Linked DNA regions of Simiduia agarivorans SA1 = DSM 21679. The protein of the gene in region 3 interacts with the protein of the main gene of each other region in a pairwise test. Links are inferred from orthologs where the notes say so. Each region holds a gene or a part of one and is shown on either strand. Other genes may lie near its edges. The genes, in order: hfq, yhbY, rho and nusG.

What was found.
Region 1: the proteins of rho (region 3) and hfq interact in binary tests that used the Escherichia coli proteins (3 or more experiments, as listed by UniProt). The link is inferred for Simiduia agarivorans SA1 = DSM 21679 from one-to-one orthologs.
Region 2: the proteins of rho (region 3) and yhbY interact in binary tests that used the Escherichia coli proteins (3 or more experiments, as listed by UniProt). The link is inferred for Simiduia agarivorans SA1 = DSM 21679 from one-to-one orthologs.
Region 4: the proteins of rho (region 3) and nusG interact in binary tests that used the Escherichia coli proteins (3 or more experiments, as listed by UniProt). The link is inferred for Simiduia agarivorans SA1 = DSM 21679 from one-to-one orthologs.

Annotation. Positions count from the first base shown.
Region 1 is NC_018868.3:3,332,110-3,337,057, forward strand. Bases 1-2,933 are described here. They hold hfq (RNA chaperone Hfq), read left to right. Parts: upstream 1-1,303; coding sequence 1,304-1,564; downstream 1,565-2,933. Other genes in these bases: mutL (DNA mismatch repair endonuclease MutL), read left to right, coding at 1-203; miaA (tRNA (adenosine(37)-N6)-dimethylallyltransferase MiaA), read left to right, coding at 203-1,177; hflX (ribosome rescue GTPase HflX), read left to right, coding at 1,625-2,933. Outside these bases: more of hflX, read left to right, coding at 2,934-2,938; FtsH protease activity modulator HflK, read left to right, coding at 3,043-4,185; protease modulator HflC, read left to right, coding at 4,185-4,948. UniProt on the Escherichia coli protein: RNA chaperone that binds small regulatory RNA (sRNAs) and mRNAs to facilitate mRNA translational regulation in response to envelope stress, environmental stress and changes in metabolite concentrations.
Region 2 is NC_018868.3:1,653,808-1,658,648, forward strand. Bases 1,229-4,054 are described here. They hold yhbY (ribosome assembly RNA-binding protein YhbY), read left to right. Parts: upstream 1,229-2,400; coding sequence 2,401-2,709; downstream 2,710-4,054. Other genes in these bases: ftsH (ATP-dependent zinc metalloprotease FtsH), read right to left, coding at 1,229-2,114; M5M_RS07325 (aminoacyl-tRNA deacylase), read left to right, coding at 2,965-3,525; arfB (alternative ribosome rescue aminoacyl-tRNA hydrolase ArfB), read right to left, coding at 3,522-3,929; dcd (dCTP deaminase), read right to left, coding at 3,978-4,054. In the rest of the region: folP (dihydropteroate synthase), read right to left, coding at 1-108; more of ftsH, read right to left, coding at 186-1,228; more of dcd, read right to left, coding at 4,055-4,547; M5M_RS07340 (VIT1/CCC1 transporter family protein), read left to right, coding at 4,688-4,841.
Region 3 is NC_018868.3:2,536,582-2,539,461, reverse strand. What follows is about bases 49-2,880. They hold rho (transcription termination factor Rho), read right to left. Parts: upstream 2,179-2,880; coding sequence 919-2,178; downstream 49-918. Other genes in these bases: trxA (thioredoxin TrxA), read right to left, coding at 2,526-2,852; M5M_RS11240 (mechanosensitive ion channel family protein), read right to left, coding at 49-842. Outside these bases: more of M5M_RS11240, read right to left, coding at 15-48. UniProt on the Escherichia coli protein: Facilitates transcription termination by a mechanism that involves Rho binding to the nascent RNA, activation of Rho's RNA-dependent ATPase activity, and release of the mRNA from the DNA template.
Region 4 is NC_018868.3:2,032,743-2,037,486, forward strand. The notes cover bases 1-2,729. They hold nusG (transcription termination/antitermination protein NusG), read right to left. Parts: upstream 1,768-2,729; coding sequence 1,234-1,767; downstream 1-1,233. Other genes in these bases: rplA (50S ribosomal protein L1), read right to left, coding at 1-640; rplK (50S ribosomal protein L11), read right to left, coding at 643-1,074; secE (preprotein translocase subunit SecE), read right to left, coding at 1,784-2,152; tuf (elongation factor Tu), read right to left, coding at 2,329-2,729. Also shown: more of tuf, read right to left, coding at 2,730-3,522; M5M_RS19875 (hypothetical protein), read right to left, coding at 3,781-4,020; M5M_RS09095 (SPOR domain-containing protein), read right to left, coding at 4,343-4,744. UniProt on the Escherichia coli protein: Part of the processive rRNA transcription and antitermination complex (rrnTAC). The complex forms an RNA-chaperone ring around the RNA exit tunnel of RNA polymerase (RNAP).

The DNA.
Region 1 (4,948 bases), 800 kb from region 3 along the record:
GCCACCACATCAACGAAATTCTGGCCACCATGGCCTGCCACGGCTCGGTGCGCGCCAACCGCAAACTGACGATTCCCGAAATGAACGCGCTGCTGCGCGACATGGAAGCCACCGAGCGCTCAGGCCAGTGCAACCACGGCCGGCCCACCTGGTTTCTGCAGTCTATGGATGCGCTCGACAAACTGTTCTTGCGGGGCCAGTGATGGGCAGCAAGCCGCAAGTGATCTTCCTGATGGGCCCCACCGCGTCGGGCAAAACCGACCTGGCTATCGCCCTGCGCCAGCACCTGCCGGTGGAATTGATCAGCGTGGATTCCGCCTTGGTTTACCGGGGCATGGATGTGGGCTCGGCCAAGCCCACGGCCGAAGAACAGGCGGCGGCGCCACACCGGCTGATCGACATCTGCGACCCGGCCGAGTCCTACAATGCCGGCCAGTTTGTGAAAGATGCCGAGCGCGAAATTGCCCACATCCATGCCGCCGGCCGCATTCCGCTGTTGGTGGGCGGCACCATGTTGTATTTCAAAGCGCTGTTGGACGGCCTGGCGGATATGCCCGCCACCGACCCGGCCATCCGTGCGCAGGTTGAGCAGGAGGCCGCCGAGCGGGGCTGGCCGGCGCTGCACGCGGAGCTGGCCCGCATCGACCCGGACACAGCGGCGCAACTGCACCCCAACCATTCGCAGCGCATTTCGCGCGCTCTCGAGGTGTACCGCACTGGCGGCAAAACCATGACCGAACTGCGCGCCGAGCAACAGGCAGCGGCTGGCCGGCCCTTTGCCGAGCGCTTCAATCTGGTGCAATTGGCCATTGGCCCGCATGATCGCGCCGTGCTGCACGCGCGTATAGAGCGGCGGTTCATGAAGATGTTGGAACTCGGCTTTGAGGACGAGGTCAGAGCTCTGATGGCTCGCGGTGACCTGCACCGGGACCTGCCCGCGATCCGCGCCGTGGGTTACCGCCAGATGTGGGAGCATCTGGAGGGTGACTATGACCGGAACAGCATGATTGAAAAAGGCATTGCCGCCAGCCGGCAACTGGCCAAACGGCAGCTCACCTGGCTGCGTGGCTGGGACGGCGTGAATTGGGTCTATACTGACAATTCGGCGGGAATTGGACTGTCCTCACAAGAAATTGTGCACCAGGCCTTGAACTGCCTGGGGGTAACCCCCCTATAATGTGCGGGCGTGTGTCCGGTGATTTTGCCGGCGCGCCAGTCAGTTACTTACGCTTATTGTTGTTGCGCCCGGGTGAGCAGTGATGTCCGGGGTATTCGCAACCCATTTATTATAAGGAGAATAAACATGTCAAAAGGGCATAGCTTACAAGACCCTTACTTGAATGTTTTACGCAAAGAACGTATCCCCGTTTCCATTTACTTGGTTAACGGCATCAAGTTGCAAGGCCAGGTCGAATCGTTTGATCAATTTGTGGTGTTATTGAAAAACACCGTGAGCCAGATGGTGTATAAGCACGCCATCTCCACCGTTGTTCCCTCCCGCGCCGTGCGCGTGCCCATGCTGAACCCAGCGGAAGGCGAGTCTGAAGAGGGCGGTGAAGGCTGAAACGCCTGACAGCGGTAGTGGAGTGCCACTACCGCTTTACTCTTTTCCCCCGAGGTTATCTTGTTCTTTGAACGTCCCGAATCCGGTGAGCTCGCCATTCTGGTGCACCTGGAATTTCAGTTAAATATTGAAACCAACGACCCCCGTGAATTTGAAGAGCTGGCATTGTCTGCCGGCGCTGATCCCGTTGCCTTTCTGACCGGCAAACGGCCCTCGCCCGATGCCCGCACCTTTATGGGCAGCGGCAAGCTGGAGGAGCTGCGCGACCTGGTCACCTTGCACGAAGCGAAGCTGGTGATCTTCAACCACGCGCTTTCGCCCAGTCAGGAGCGCAACCTGGAAGCCGAGCTCAAGTGCCGGGTGTTGGATCGCACCGGCCTGATCCTGGATATATTTGCCCAGCGCGCGCGTACCCATGAAGGTAAATTGCAGGTGGAGCTGGCCCAGCTGCGCCACATGTCCACCCGCCTGGTGCGCGGCTGGACCCACCTTGAGCGCCAGAAGGGCGGTATCGGCCTGCGTGGCCCGGGTGAAACCCAGCTGGAAACCGACCGCCGCTTACTGCGCGCGCGTATCAGTTTTATTGAATCGCGCCTGGAAGATGTGCGCCGCTCGCGCCAGCAGGCACGGCGCTCGCGTTCGCGCGCAGACATTCCCACCGTGTCGCTGGTGGGTTACACCAACGCCGGCAAATCGACCCTGTTCAACACCATCACCGATGCCAAGGTGTATGCACAGGATCAGCTGTTCGCCACCCTCGACCCCACCATGCGCCGGGTCGAGCTGCCCGACGTGGGCGCGGCGGTGCTGGCCGATACCGTGGGTTTTATCAGCCACCTGCCGCACAAGCTGGTGGAAGCCTTCCGCGCTACGCTGGAAGAGGCCGCGAGTGCTACGTTGCTGTTGCACGTGATCGATGCGCCCAGCGAAGAGCGCAAACGCAATATGGAAGAAGTACAGCTGGTGCTGGAAGAAATTGATGCCCATGAGCTGCCCCAGCTCAAGGTCTACAACAAAATCGACCTGCTCGACGACTTTGGCCCGCGCATTGACCGCGACGACCAGGGCCAGCCCGTGGCCGTGTGGCTGTCGGCCAAAACCGGTGCCGGTGTGCCCCTGCTGTTACAGGCGGTGGCGGAATTGCTGGGCGATGAAATTGTGCATCAGCAGGTGCAATTGCCCGTGCGCTGGGCCCGGCTCAGGGCACGTTTGTATGAGCGCAATGCGATTCTGAGCGAATCCATTGCCGATGACGGCGCCTACGACCTGGATGTGCGCATCAGCAAGGTGGATTTGCTCCGGTTGTTGAGCGCAGAAAAGATTCCGTTGGCCGATTCGCCCTGGAAGGGCTTGGATGAACCGCCGGCCTGGTAGCGGATGGCGCGCCTTGAAATCGGCGCGCGGACCCCAATCGTAGAACTATTTGCTGTTACACTGCGAATAACATTTTTTGACTGCAGACTTGATGGAGACTGACTATGGCCTGGAATGAACCGGGTGGTAATAACCAGGACCCCTGGGGCGGCCGCCGCGGCGGTGGCAAAAACGATGGCCCGCCGGATATGGACGAAGCCCTGAGGAAGTTTCAGGAGAAGCTGGGCGGGATGTTCGGTGGCAAGGGCGGTGGCAATGGCGCCGGCCTGGGCGCTGGCTTTTTTGGCCTGCTGCTGGTGGTTGCCTCCGTGCTCTACGGCATTGCCGGTTTCTATCAGGTGGACGAGCAGGAACGCGCCGTGGTGCTGCGTTTCGGCTTGTTCCATGAAGAAAAAGGTGCTGGTTTGCGCTGGAATCCGCCGTTGGTGGATAGCGTCACCAAGGTCAACGTGACCCGCGTGCGCCTGCATCCCACCAAGACTACCATGCTCACTGAAGACCTGAATATTGTGGATGTGAACCTGTCGGTGCAGTACTCCATTCGCAGTGCCAAGGATTTTGTGATCAACGTGAACAACCCGGAAAACAGCCTGAAAGAGGCCACGGATTCCGCCTTGCGTCATGTGATCGGTGCAACAGTGATGCACGAAGTGCTGACTGAAGGCCGTACCCAGATTGCCGCCGATGTGATGGCACGTTTGCAAGAGTACCTGAACGAATATGGCACCGGTATCCATGTGGAAACGGTTAACATGGAAGATGCGCTGCCGCCCAAAGCGGTGCAGGCGGCGTTCAACGATGTGAACAAGGCCCGTGAGGACGAAGAGCGCTACAAAAACGAAGCCCAGGCCTACCTCAACGGCGTGGTGCCGGAAGCCCGCGGTCGCGCCCAGCGCATCGTCGAAGAAGCCAACGCCTATCGTGCTCGCGTCATCGCCGAGTCCGAGGGTGATGCCTCACGCTTTGAGCAGCTGCTGGTGGAATACAAAAAGGCGCCGCGGGTTACGCGCGATCGACTGTATCTGGATGCGGTGGAGTCGGTGATGACCTCCAGCTCCAAGGTGATGGTGGATGTGAAGGGCGGCAACAACATGCTGTATGTGCCGCTGGACCAGATTATGCGTCAACGCGGCAACGCGGGTCTTTCCCAGGGCGAGATTTCTTCGGATGTAATCCGTGAAGTGAGCGACCGGGTGATAGACCAGTTGCGTCGAGAAGCAGCCAGTAACCGCCGGGAGGTACGCTGATGAGCCCGAAATCAATGTTTGGCCTGGCCCTTGTGGCTGTGGGACTGCTGGTAGCTTCCAGCTCACTGTACGTGGTGAAAGAGACCGAGCGCGCCGTGTTGTTGAAATTCGGTGCGGTTGAAGAAGCCGATGTGAAACCCGGTCTGCACTTCAAGGTGCCGATCATGAACGAAGTGCGCAAATTCGATGGTCGCGTACTGACCCTGGACACTCAACCGCAGAACTATATGACGGTTGAGAAGAAGGGCATGATCGTGGATTACTTTGCCAAATGGCAGATCATCGACGTGGAAAAGTTCTATACCGCCACCGGCGGTGACACCAATAATGCTAATCGCCTGATGGCACAGCGCATCAACGAAGGCCTGCGCAACCAGTTTGCCAAGCGTTCGCTATTGGAAGTGGTGAGCGGCGAGCGCGATGAACTGATGGATAAACTCACCGATGATCTCGACGGCTTCAGCCGCTCATCGTTGGGCATTCACCTGATCGACGTGCGCGTGAAGCAGATTGAACTGCCGCAGGAAGTCTCGGGTTCGGTGTACAACCGGATGACCGCCGAGCGTGAGCGCGAAGCCCGTGAACACCGCTCCAAAGGTAAGGAGCAGGCGGAATTCATCATGGCTGACGCCGATCGCCAGAAAACCGTGATCGAAGCCGAAGCTTACCGCGACGCCGAGCGCATACGCGGTGAAGGCGATGCGATTGCCGCCGCCAACTATGCCAACGCCTACAACAAGGACCCGGAGTTCTACACCTTCGT
Region 2 (4,841 bases), 880 kb from region 3 along the record:
CAGCTGGCCGCCGTCGCTGAAGGAGTCCGGCGTTATGTTGAGAATTCCCATGACGTGCGGTTGATTCAGGTCGAGCCTGCGGCCACCAAAATCCATTGTCTTTGTCATCTGCTTTACCAGCCACCGAAAATGAAAAAGGCCGGGAGTCCCGGCCTTGTAGGATGACGCAATCAGCGCGCCTTAACTCAGAGATCTTTTGCCGGCCCGCCAATGGGTGACTCACCCTTGTCTTCAGGCTTGGCTTTCGGGTCGGACTCGCCGCCACCGGAGCCGCCACGCAGGTGCGAATTAAAATCGCGATCATCCCAGTCGCGCGGCGGACGTACCTTACGGCGCGCCATCAGATCATCCACCTGTTCCGCATCGATAGTTTCATATTCCATCAAGGCATCTTTCATGGCTTCCAGAATATCCCGGTTCTCTTCCAGGATTTTCTGGGCGCGGGCGTAGGTAGTATCGATAATCCGGCGCACTTCTTCGTCGATCAAACGGGAGGTGCCATCGGAATGGGCCGAGTGGTACATGCCCGGATATGCGCCTTCCTCCTCGCCGTAATTCAACGGACCCAGCTTTTCAGACAAGCCCCAACGGGTCACCATGTTACGTGCCAACTGGGTTGCGCGCTCGATATCGTTGGAGGCACCCGTGGTGACGCCCTCAAAGCCCAGCGTCATTTCTTCGGCAATACGGCCGCCGAACAAGGTACACAGCTGGGATTCCAGCGCGCGCTTGGAGTAGCTGTACTTGTCATCTTCCGGCAGGAACTGGGTGACACCCAATGCACGCCCCCGCGGAATGATGGTCACCTTGTGCACCGGATCATGCTCCGGCACCAATCGCCCGACAATGGCGTGACCTGCTTCGTGATAGGCGGTGTTTTCCTTTTCTTTCTCGCTCATGACCATGGTCTTGCGCTCGGCACCCATCATGATCTTGTCGCGGGCCTTTTCGAATTCTTCCATGGTCACCAGGCGCTTGTTGGCGCGCGCCGCGAACAGCGCCGCTTCGTTCACCAGATTGGCGAGGTCGGCACCGGAAAAACCTGGCGTACCGCGGGCAATAATAGATGCTTCGACTTTCTCATCCAACGGCACCTTGCGCATATGAACTTTCAGGATCTGCTCGCGCCCGCGAATATCGGGCAGCCCGACAAACACCTGGCGATCGAATCGGCCGGGGCGCAACAGTGCCTTGTCGAGCACGTCGGGACGGTTAGTGGCGGCAATCACGATAATGCCTTCATTGCCTTCGAAACCGTCCATTTCCACCAGCAGCTGGTTCAGGGTTTGCTCGCGCTCGTCGTGACCGCCACCGTGGCCGCCGCCCCGGTGCCGACCGACAGCGTCAATTTCATCGATAAAGATGATGCACGGCGCTTGTTTCTTGGCCTGATCAAACATGTCGCGCACGCGGCTTGCGCCCACGCCCACAAACATCTCCACAAAGTCGGAGCCGGAAATGGAGAAAAACGGCACCTTGGCTTCACCAGCAATGGCTTTGGCCAACAGGGTTTTACCGGTACCGGGCGGGCCGGACATCAACACCCCGCGCGGGATCATGCCACCCAGGCGCTGAAAGCGGCTGGGATCGCGCAGGAACTCCACCAGTTCCTGCACTTCTTCCTTGGCTTCGTCTACGCCGGCAACATCGGCGAAAGTGGTCTTGATCTGGTCTTCACCCAGCAGCCGCGCCTTGGACTTGCCAAAACTCATAGGGCCACCCCGACCACCTGAGCCGCCCTGCATCTGGCGCATAAAGAACATGAACACGGCAATGATCAGCAGAATCGGGAAGCTGGCAAAGAACAGCTGCTGCCAGAAACCGGCCTGCTCGGGCTTTTCAACCGACACCTTGACCCGGTGATTAAGCAGGTCCTTCATCAGGCCACCGTCGTCAATAAAGGGCGGTCTGACGGTGAGGAAGCGGGTGCCATCCTGACGCAAACCGTCGATACTCTGCCCACTGATATTCACTTCCCGCACCTGGTCGCTCTGTACTGCCATTACAAAGTCGGAATAGGGCAGCTCTTCTTTGGCGCTCGTGCCGCTGAAGTTCTGGAAAACCGACAGCAGTACCACGGCAATAATCAGCCACAGAACCAGGTTTTTTGCCATATCATTCAAAAGGTTACCCTCACATCTTAAAGTCAGCCATTAAGAGCTGGCAGACACTTATACCCAAGTATAGTGCCAGCATGACAAAGATACGCCCCGGCTGTAAATGGCGATGAGTGTCAAATGGGTTAAATTTGCAGATTCTCACGACTACCTGCCTTCTCTTTATGGGGGCGCGGCAGGTGATTACAAGCAGACACAATAAACGCCCCCGCCCCTCGCCCCTCCGGCGCATTGGGGGTACAATGCGCCGCCTCAAGTATCCGTACCAATTCCAGGTGTATTTATGGCTATCAGCCCCGAGCGCAAAAAACTTTTCCGACAGATCGGGCACAACCTCAAACCCGTGCTGATCGTGGCCGAAAACGGCCTGAGTGAAGGCGTCATGGCCGAACTGGACCGCGCCCTGGAAGATCACGAGCTGATCAAGGTGAAATTCGCCATTGCCGATCGCGACGCGCGCAAGCTGGCAGTTGAAACTTTGTGCAAACAAGCCGGGGCGGAACTGGTTCAGGAAATCGGCAAAATTGCCTTGGTGTTCAAACCTGCACGCGAACCCAATCCTCGTCTGTCGAATCTGCTGCGCCAATTCTGATTTGCCTGTGCCACCCCTGAGCCGGTTTTTTTGACCCATAAAAACCGGCAATGCCATAACAGATTGACATTATTCCTTCATTTGCATCACCTATACTGTTTATAACGACGCGACTTTTTTCGCTTGGCAAAGTCAGAAGGCGGGAGTATGGTTGAGTCGTCAACGGGTTCCTGAAAGTGCTGCTGGTGCGGTGCTCCGGTAGCGCACAGGCAGGCCGAAAGGCTGTCGCAATGTGTGGTCACCGGAGGTTTTTATATGGGCATAGCCAGTAATCTTGCGCATTTCCTGTCCGAGAATCATGTTCCGTTCGAAATCATTCAACACCAATACGCCGAAGGCAGCGTAAACACCGCCAACAGCGCTCACATTCCCACGCATCAACTTGCCAAGGCGGTCGTGTTTCGCGACGAAGACATGTATTACACCGTGGCAGTGCTACCCGCCAGCTATAAAGTCAAACGCCATACATTGAATCAGATTTTCGACCGGCACCTGGAGCTGGCCGGCGAAGATGAACTGGAGGCGTTATTCGAAGACTGCGCCCCCGGCGCCATTCCCGTATGCGGCCAAGCCTATGGTCTGCGGGTGATCTGGGATGATGCGCTCAGCGAACTGGATACGGTGTACATGGAAGCCGGCGATCACTTACACCTGCTGAAGGTCAAACGCGATGATTTTCTGAGCATGATGGCCGACCACATGCACGAACGCTTTTCGTGTGAACGTCAACGCGCTAAAACCGCGCGATTACTGCAGTACATCCGCTCAGCCGGCTACGACTGGAATGACCCGGAGCCGGTGTACGCCAGAAACTAAAAGTCTACCTTGCCTCGCGCGCGCTTGATCTGGCCGCGCTCGGTTTTTGCCTTCAGTCGCCGCTCCTTGGCCGCCCTTGAGGGCTTTGTGGCCCGGCGTTTTTTCTGGACCTGACTGGCGTCCTGAATCAGCAACAACAATCTCGCCAATGCCGCTTCTTTGTTTTTCAACTGTGTGCGGTATTCCTGTGCACGGATCACCAGCACACCATCATTGGTGAGTCTGGTATCGCCGCTGTTTAATAACCTCTGGCGGCAGTGTTCCGAAATCAACGGCGAGTTTTTCACGTCAAAGCGCATCTGCACCGCGGTGGCGACTTTGTTGACGTTCTGCCCGCCCGCGCCTTGCGACAAAGTAAAACTGATGTCGACTTCGGCCAATAATTTTTCTGCCAGACTGCGCACGATTCAAAATCCACTGAAAAAGAAAAGGGCCTTTCGGCCCTTGATCGATCAGGTTTTCGGCAGGGTTACACCCGTCTGCCCCTGATACTTTCCGCCCCGGTCCTTATAAGACACATCGCAGGTTTCATCCGACTCAAAAAACAGCATCTGCGCCACGCCCTCGTTGGCATAAATTTTAGCGGGCAGCGGCGTAGTATTGGAAAACTCCAGTGTTACATGACCTTCCCACTCCGGCTCCAGCGGCGTCACATTCACGATGATACCGCAGCGCGCGTAGGTAGACTTACCGAGACACACAGTCAGTACATTGCGGGGGATGCGGAAGTACTCCACCGTGCGCGCCAGCGCAAACGAGTTAGGCGGAATGATGCACACATCGCTCTGGATATCCACAAAGCTGTTTTCATCGAAATTTTTGGGATCAACAATGGTGGAATGCACATTGGTAAAGATCTTGAACTCGTTGGCGCAGCGGACATCGTAGCCATAGGACGAGGTGCCGTAGGACACAATGCGGTGACCATCGGGGGCATAGCGAACCTGTTCTGGCTCGAAGGGCTCAATCATGCCGTGGCTGTCCACCATACGGCGCATCCACTTGTCGGACTTGATACTCATGGAACTTCTCTGATACCGGGCTAATTCGAAAACCGGCACATGATAGCGGGTTTGTGGCCGAATGGGGAGGATTACTGATCTGGTGTATGATGGTCTCCGACCCCCGAGCGGCCATTTCACTTCCATCAGACCTTTGACCGATGCCCCACGCCGAACACCACTTTATCCACAGAGCCAATTGGCTCCGGGCTGCCGTACTGGGCGCAAATGACGGCATTATCAGCACTGCCAGCCTGCTGGTGGGAGTAGCCAACGCCGGCGTGAGCGACAACGCGCTGGTGGCAACAGGCATCG
Region 3 (2,880 bases):
ATGGATATCAGACCTTAACTGGCCTGATGGATATGGACGTCCCGCTGTGGGAAGGGGATGGAAACGCCATCGGCGTCGAACGTCTTTTTCACGTTTTCCTGCATAGCGAAATACACGCCCCAGTAGTCTTCGGTTTTGGTCCAGACCCGCACGGTGAAGTTTACCGAACTGTCGGCCAGTGCGGAGATGACCACCAGCGGTTCACGGCCTTCCTCATCGCGGATTATGCGCTCATCGGCGGCAATGACTTTGTTGATGGAATCGCGCGCCTTGTCGATAGAATCGCCATAGCCAATACCAAACACGAAATCCACGCGGCGATGGGTTTGTGCCGAGTAGTTGATGATGTTGCCGTTGGCGAGAGGGCCATTGGGGACAAAAATCATTTTGTTGTCGCCGGTGATAATCCGGGTCACAAAAATCTGGATGTCGGCCACTTTACCGGCAATGCCTTGCGCTTCAATAAAGTCGCCCGATTTGAACGGCTTGAACAATAAAATCAGTACGCCACCGGCGAAGTTGGACAGGCTCCCCTGCAGTGCCAGACCGACAGCCAGACCGGCCGCGCCCAATACCGCGATAAAGGAGGTGGTTTGGATGCCGATCATGGAGGCGACCGAAATTACCAGCATGACTTTCAGAATGGAGCCGATCAGGCTGCCAAGGAACTTGCGTAAGGTCAGTTCTGTCCCGCTTTTTTCCAGGCCCTTGTCCAGTACTTTGGTGACTACCCCGATCAGCTTCCAGCCAATCCAGAGCACAATCAGTGCCATCAGAATTTTGGGTCCGTGGGTCATGGCCAGTTCGTTGATGTGATCAATCCACTTGCTGTCGAATTCCATTGTTAACTCCTTGCAAACGAAAGTATGAGTGGTGTAGAACGAACAAGGCCCGCTGAGCGGGCCTTGTGTAGAGCAATTATTTGCGCTTCATCGAGAGGAAGAATTCATCGTTGGTCTTGAAGTCCTTGAGCTTGTCGGTCAGGAATTCGGTCGCACCCAGATCTTCCATATCGTGCAGCAATTTGCGCAGAATCCACACGCGCTGCATTTCATCTTCTTTCATCAGCAGGTCTTCACGGCGGGTGCCGGAACGACGGATGTTGATGGCGGGGTAAACGCGTTTTTCTGCAATCTTGCGATCCAGATGCAATTCCTGGTTGCCGGTGCCTTTGAATTCTTCGTAAATCACTTCGTCCATTTTGGAACCGGTGTCTACCAGTGCGGTGGCTACGATGGTCAGGCTGCCGCCTTCTTCGATGTTCCGCGCGGCACCAAAGAAGCGCTTGGGTTTTTCCAGCGCATGTGCATCCACACCGCCGGTCAGCACCTTACCGGAGGACGGAATCACGGTGTTGTAGGCGCGTGCCAGACGGGTAATGGAGTCCAGCAGGATCACCACGTCTTTCTTGTGTTCAACCAGGCGCTTGGCCTTTTCGATCACCATCTCGGCCACTTGTACGTGGCGGGCAGGTGGCTCGTCGAAGGTGGAGGCGACCACTTCGCCGCGCACCGAGCGTTGCATTTCTGTTACTTCTTCGGGGCGCTCATCGATCAGCAGAACGATCAGGTGGCATTCCGGGTTGTTGCGGGTAATGGCCTGAGCGATGTTCTGCATCATGATGGTTTTACCGGCTTTGGGCGGGGCCACAATCAGGCCGCGCTGGCCTTTGCCGATGGGCGCAATCAGGTCGATGATGCGGCCGGTGAGGTCTTCGGTGGAGCCGTTACCGGCTTCCAGTACCAGGCGCTGGTTCGGGAACAGGGGCGTGAGGTTCTCGAACAGGATCTTGTTGCGGGAGTTTTCCGGTTTGTCGAAGTTAATGTCGTTAACTTTCAGCAGCGCGAAATAGCGTTCACCTTCTTTGGGTGGCCGGATCTTGCCCGAAATGGAGTCACCCGTGCGCAGGTTGAACCGGCGGATCTGGCTCGGCGACACGTAGATGTCGTCGGGGCCGGCCAGGAAAGAGCCATCGGCAGAGCGCAGGAAACCAAACCCGTCCTGGAGAATCTCAAGAACCCCGTCGCCGTAAATGTCTTCGCCGCTTTTGGCGTGGCGCTTGAGGATGTTAAAGATAATGTCCTGCTTGCGCGAGCGGGCGAGGTTTTCAAGCCCCATCTCTTTGGCGATATCAAGCAGTTCTTCAATGGGTTTGGTTTTCAGATCGGTCAGGTTCATAAACGCGTGTGCTGTATGGAAAAGGTTTGCGCTATCCACCTGGGCCCGGGAAGGTCCGGTGGTGCAAAAGGGTTAACGAATGTCTGTATTCAACAGGTTGTGTTGTCCTGGGGGCAATGTAAGCGTTTTGGGCTTGCGCGTCGGCGGCGGGCGCATTGCCTGTGTCTGAACATTCCCGGGGTATTCCAAGCGGTTGCGGCCGGTTCTGGGGCCTTTATTCAATGTGGCTTGGGGGAAAGGTCAGACGGGGTAAAACAAATGCTAATGCAAGATGGCCTGAGTATAAACACTAATTCTGGATAGTGCAAAAACTGAACGCCGCATAAGCGACGTTCAGTGGCATCCGGTCAGATGGCGGAGTTGATGAACTCGACCAGCTGGGATTTGGACAGCGCGCCCACTTTCATGGACTCCATCTGGCCGCCCTTGAAGATCATCAGGGTCGGAATGCCGCGGATGTTGAACTTGGCCGGGGTTTCTTTGTTGGCATCAACGTCCATCTTGGCAATGGTGATCTTGCCGGCCAGCTCGCCGGCCAGTTCGTCCAGTACCGGGGCGATCATCTTGCAGGGGCCACACCAGGCTGCCCAGAAATCGACCAGAACGGGGCCTTCGGCCTTGAGTACGTCGTTCTCAAAGCTGGCGTCGGATACGTGAACGATAGCGTCACTCATTGGGGGTTCTCCATCAGTAAGGAAAATC
Region 4 (4,744 bases), 500 kb from region 3 along the record:
GGGTGATACGCTTCAGGTAAACACCTTTGGAAGAGGCTGGCTTGGCGCGCTTCAGATCGCCTACCAGCGCTTCCAGGTTTTCTTTCAGTGCCTTCTCTTCGAAAGACAGCTTGCCGATACCGCCGTGGACGATACCGCCCTTCTCGGCACGGTAGCGAACCTGACCGGCCTTGGCGTTGTTAACCGCAGTCACAACATCGGGGGTCACAGTGCCGGTCTTGGGGTTTGGCATCAGGCCACGCGGACCCAGAACCTGACCCAGAGCACCTACTACGCGCATAGCAGCAGGTTCGGCGATAACAACATCAAAGTCCATCAGGCCGCCTTTGATCTCGGCTGCCAGCTCGTCCATGCCCACGTGCTCTGCGCCCGCAGCCTTGGCCGCTTCTGCATTGGCACCCTGAGCAAACACGGCCACGCGTACAGACTTACCGGTGCCGTGTGGCAGAGTAGTCGCACCGCGAACGGTCTGGTCGGATTTACGTGGGTCAATACCCAGATTGACGGCAACATCTACGGTCTCACCGAATTTAACGGAAGACACTTCTTTCAGAAGAGCTACGGCTTCGGAGATGCTGTACAGCTTGGCGCCGTCTACTTTTTCGCGGATAGCGCGCTGACGCTTAGTTAACTTAGCCATTCTTACAGACCCTCCACTTCCAGACCCATAGCGCGAGCAGAACCGGCGATAGTGCGCACTGCGGCGTCCATATCAGCAGCGGTCAGGTCAGGACGCTTGGTGTTAACGATCTCTTCCAGCTGAGCGCGGGTCACAGTGCCCACTTTCTGGGTATTCGGGCGGGGTGAACCGCTCTTGATACCAGCAGCCTTCTTCAGCAGGTAAGATGCCGGCGGCGTCTTCATGGTGAAGGTAAAAGAGCGATCACTGTATACACTGATCACAACGGGCACAGGTGCACCTACTTCCATATCACCGGTCTGGGCGTTGAACGCCTTACAGAATTCCATGATATTCACACCGTGCTGACCCAGGGCTGGACCCACGGGCGGCGACGGGTTGGCCTTACCGGCCCCTACCTGCAGCTTAATATAAGCCTGAATTTTCTTAGCCATGATGTACTCCCATAGTTTGGGTGATTAACGCCTCGGATGGCATTGGCAGCGCCATCGTCTCCGGCTCCCCACACTCTGTACTTGACGAGCAAAATACAGAGACGCGAAAACCTCCCCGCACGGAGCCCGTGCAGGAAGGTGAATTTTACGAATTTACACTCAGGTCTTTTCGACCTGACCGAAATCCAGTTCTACCGGTGTGGAGCGACCGAAAATCAAAACTGCTACGCGCAGCTTGCTCTTTTCGTAGTTAACTTCTTCAACCACACCGTTAAAGTCGTTGAACGGGCCATCGCATACGCGGACCATTTCACCGGGCTCAAAAATTGTCTTGGGCTTGGGCTTATCTGCAGAATCATCAACACGCTGCAGAATGGCCTGAGCTTCTTTCTCGGTAATTGGCGCAGGCTTGTCGGCCTTACCACCAATGAAACCCATCACGCGAGGCGTTTCTTTTACCAGGTGCCAAGTGTCGTCATTCAACTCCATTTGGACCAACACATATCCCGGGAAGAATTTGCGCTCGCTCTTACGCTTTTGTCCGCCGCGCATCTCAACCACTTCTTCAGTGGGAACCAGCACGTCGCCGAACATATCCTGCATATTATGCAGTTCGATACGCTCCTTCAGCGAAGAGGCAACCTTCTTCTCAAACCCCGAGTAGGCGTGTACTACATACCAGCGCTTTGCCATTGCTCACCCTTAGTTATCAACCGATAATCAGTGATGCCAGCCAACCCAGCACTGAATCCAGAGCCCACAAAATCAACGCCATAACGAATACAACCGCCAGCACGATCAATGTGGTTTGGTTGGTCTCCTGGCGCGTGGGCCATACTACCTTGCGCACTTCCACCTGAGCTTCAAGCATCAGATTCCAGAACGCAGCGCCCTTGGCGGTTTTCACAGCGATGAAGATAGCAACCAAACCGGCAGCCACCAGACCGAGGATGCGATACAGCAATGCCACCTCACCGAACTGGGAGTTGGCAACCGCCATGCCGGCCACTATAGCCAACACCAGCAACCACTTAATCAGATCGAAACGATATTCCGGGGCTTCGACTTTCGCATTCATCAGGGAAACAACCCTTCATCACTCTTATAAAATGGCAGGCCAGGAGGGACTCGAACCCCCAACACCCGGTTTTGGAGACCGGTGCTCTACCAATTGAACTACTGGCCTGTATTAGCTCACGCTAAAACTAAAAACCGGCAAACCGGGGCTTCACCCCAGCCTGCCGGCACAGATCATTACTCGATGATCTTGGAAACAACGCCCGCACCTACGGTACGACCGCCTTCACGGATCGCAAAGCGCAGACCGTCTTCCATTGCGATAGGTGCAATCAGGGTAACTTCCATCTGGATGTTATCGCCTGGCATTACCATCTCAACGCCTTCTGGCAGCTCAACTGCACCAGTTACGTCAGTGGTACGGAAGTAGAACTGAGGACGGTAGCCTTTGAAGAATGGCGTGTGACGACCACCTTCGTCCTTGGACAGTACGTATACTTCGCCCTGGAACTTGGTGTGCGGCTTGATTGAACCTGGCTTACACAGAACCTGACCACGCTCTACGTCGTCACGCTTGGTACCACGCAGCAGAACACCTACGTTCTCACCAGCACGGCCTTCGTCCAGCAGCTTGCGGAACATTTCAACACCGGTACAGGTGGTCTTGGTGGTGTCGCGGATACCAACGATCTCGATTTCCTCGCCCACTTTCACGATACCACGCTCTACACGGCCGGTTACTACAGTACCGCGACCAGAGATAGAGAATACGTCTTCGATTGGCATCAGGAAGGCACCGTCGATGGCACGCTCTGGCTCAGGAATGTAAGAATCCAGAGTCTCTACCAGCTTCTTAACAGCGGTAGTACCCATTTCTTTGTCGTCCTGACCGTTCAGGGCCATCAGCGCAGAACCGATGATAATCGGGGTGTCGTCGCCTGGGAATTCGTACTGGCTCAACAGCTCACGAACTTCCATCTCAACCAGTTCCAGCAGCTCTTCGTCGTCTACCATGTCAGCTTTGTTCAGGAATACCACGATGTAAGGTACACCTACCTGACGGGACAACAGGATGTGCTCGCGGGTCTGCGGCATGGGGCCGTCAGCAGCGGAACATACCAGGATAGCGCCGTCCATCTGGGCAGCACCGGTAATCATGTTCTTAACGTAGTCGGCGTGGCCCGGGCAATCTACGTGTGCGTAGTGACGCACAGGTGAATCGTACTCTACGTGAGCAGCAGAGATGGTAATACCACGCTCACGCTCTTCTGGCGCAGAATCGATACCGTCGAAAGCAACTGCTTCACCGCCCCAAACTTCCGCACATACGCGAGTCAGAGCTGCGGTCAGAGTGGTTTTACCGTGGTCAACGTGACCGATGGTGCCCACGTTTACGTGGGGCTTGTTACGTTCAAACTTAGCCTTAGCCATTGCCATCGTCTCCTGTTTAGAGGGGCGCGAAACCGTTTTTCAAACAAAACAAAAATCCGCAAAAGGCCAGCCTTTGCGGAAACTGGAGCTCTTGACCGGAGTTGAACCGGTGACCTCACCCTTACCAAGGGTGTGCTCTACCAACTGAGCTACAAGAGCGTAAACCTTACATCTATTCACCCCAGCCAGAAGACTGGAGCGGGCAGCGGGAATCGAACCCGCATCATCAGCTTGGAAGGCTGAGGTTCTACCATTGAACTATGCCCGCATTGACTGACGAACATTTCCGGCAACAGCCAATCCGAAACTGAGCACCACCTTGGCGGCGCCTGCCAGATTCAACATCTGGACTTCAATAATGGTGCAGGGGGATGGATTATTCCCTACGGTCGCCGCTATCGCGGCGCTCGCCTGCGCTTCGCTGGTCGTCGAACCATCTCTCTGGTTCTCACTCCATCCCCAACGGGGATGCTTTCCAGCGACTGCCAGATTCAGCATCTGGACTTCAATAATGGTGCAGGGGGATGGATTCGAACCATCGAAGCTTTCGCGTCAGATTTACAGTCTGATCCCTTTGGCCACTCGGGAACCCCTGCCAAAGAGCCGGCAATTCTCCGGCTCAAGCTTGTGCTTGTCAACCATTTTTATGAATAAATTCACAGGCTTAGAGCACAATGCTTAATAAAAATGGAGCTGGTGAAAGGAGTTGAACCCTCGACCGCCTGATTACAAGTCAGATGCTCTACCAACTGAGCTACACCAGCAAAAAACCACCCAAAACACACCTTTTCAGGCCTGCCTGTAATGTGGAGGCGCGATTCTAGAGAAACTTATCCGAGGACGCAACAGCTGAACACAAATTTTGCCTAATCTCTTGTTTGGCGTCGGGCGGCAGCAGATTTGACCAGACCTCATCGCCAATCCGGGCAGCCTGGCCCGGTCCCAGCACCAGCCAGAGCTCTTTTTGAATGCGGGGTTTGGCCAACATTTTGGCGTCATACCCCAATCTGCGCATTTCGGCCATTCGCTGCTCGGCCAAGGGCTTTTGGGTAAACACCCCGAAGGAAATACCATTAGCCAGCTCGCCCCCGGGAATCAGGTAACTATCGATCTGCTTGGCCTGCAACTCGTGCAATCGCCGCAGCGCCTCCTGCTGGGATGGCTCGGGCGGGTTGTAGACCCAATAAGACTCGCCTGCATGTATTTCAAGGGACTGCAGATT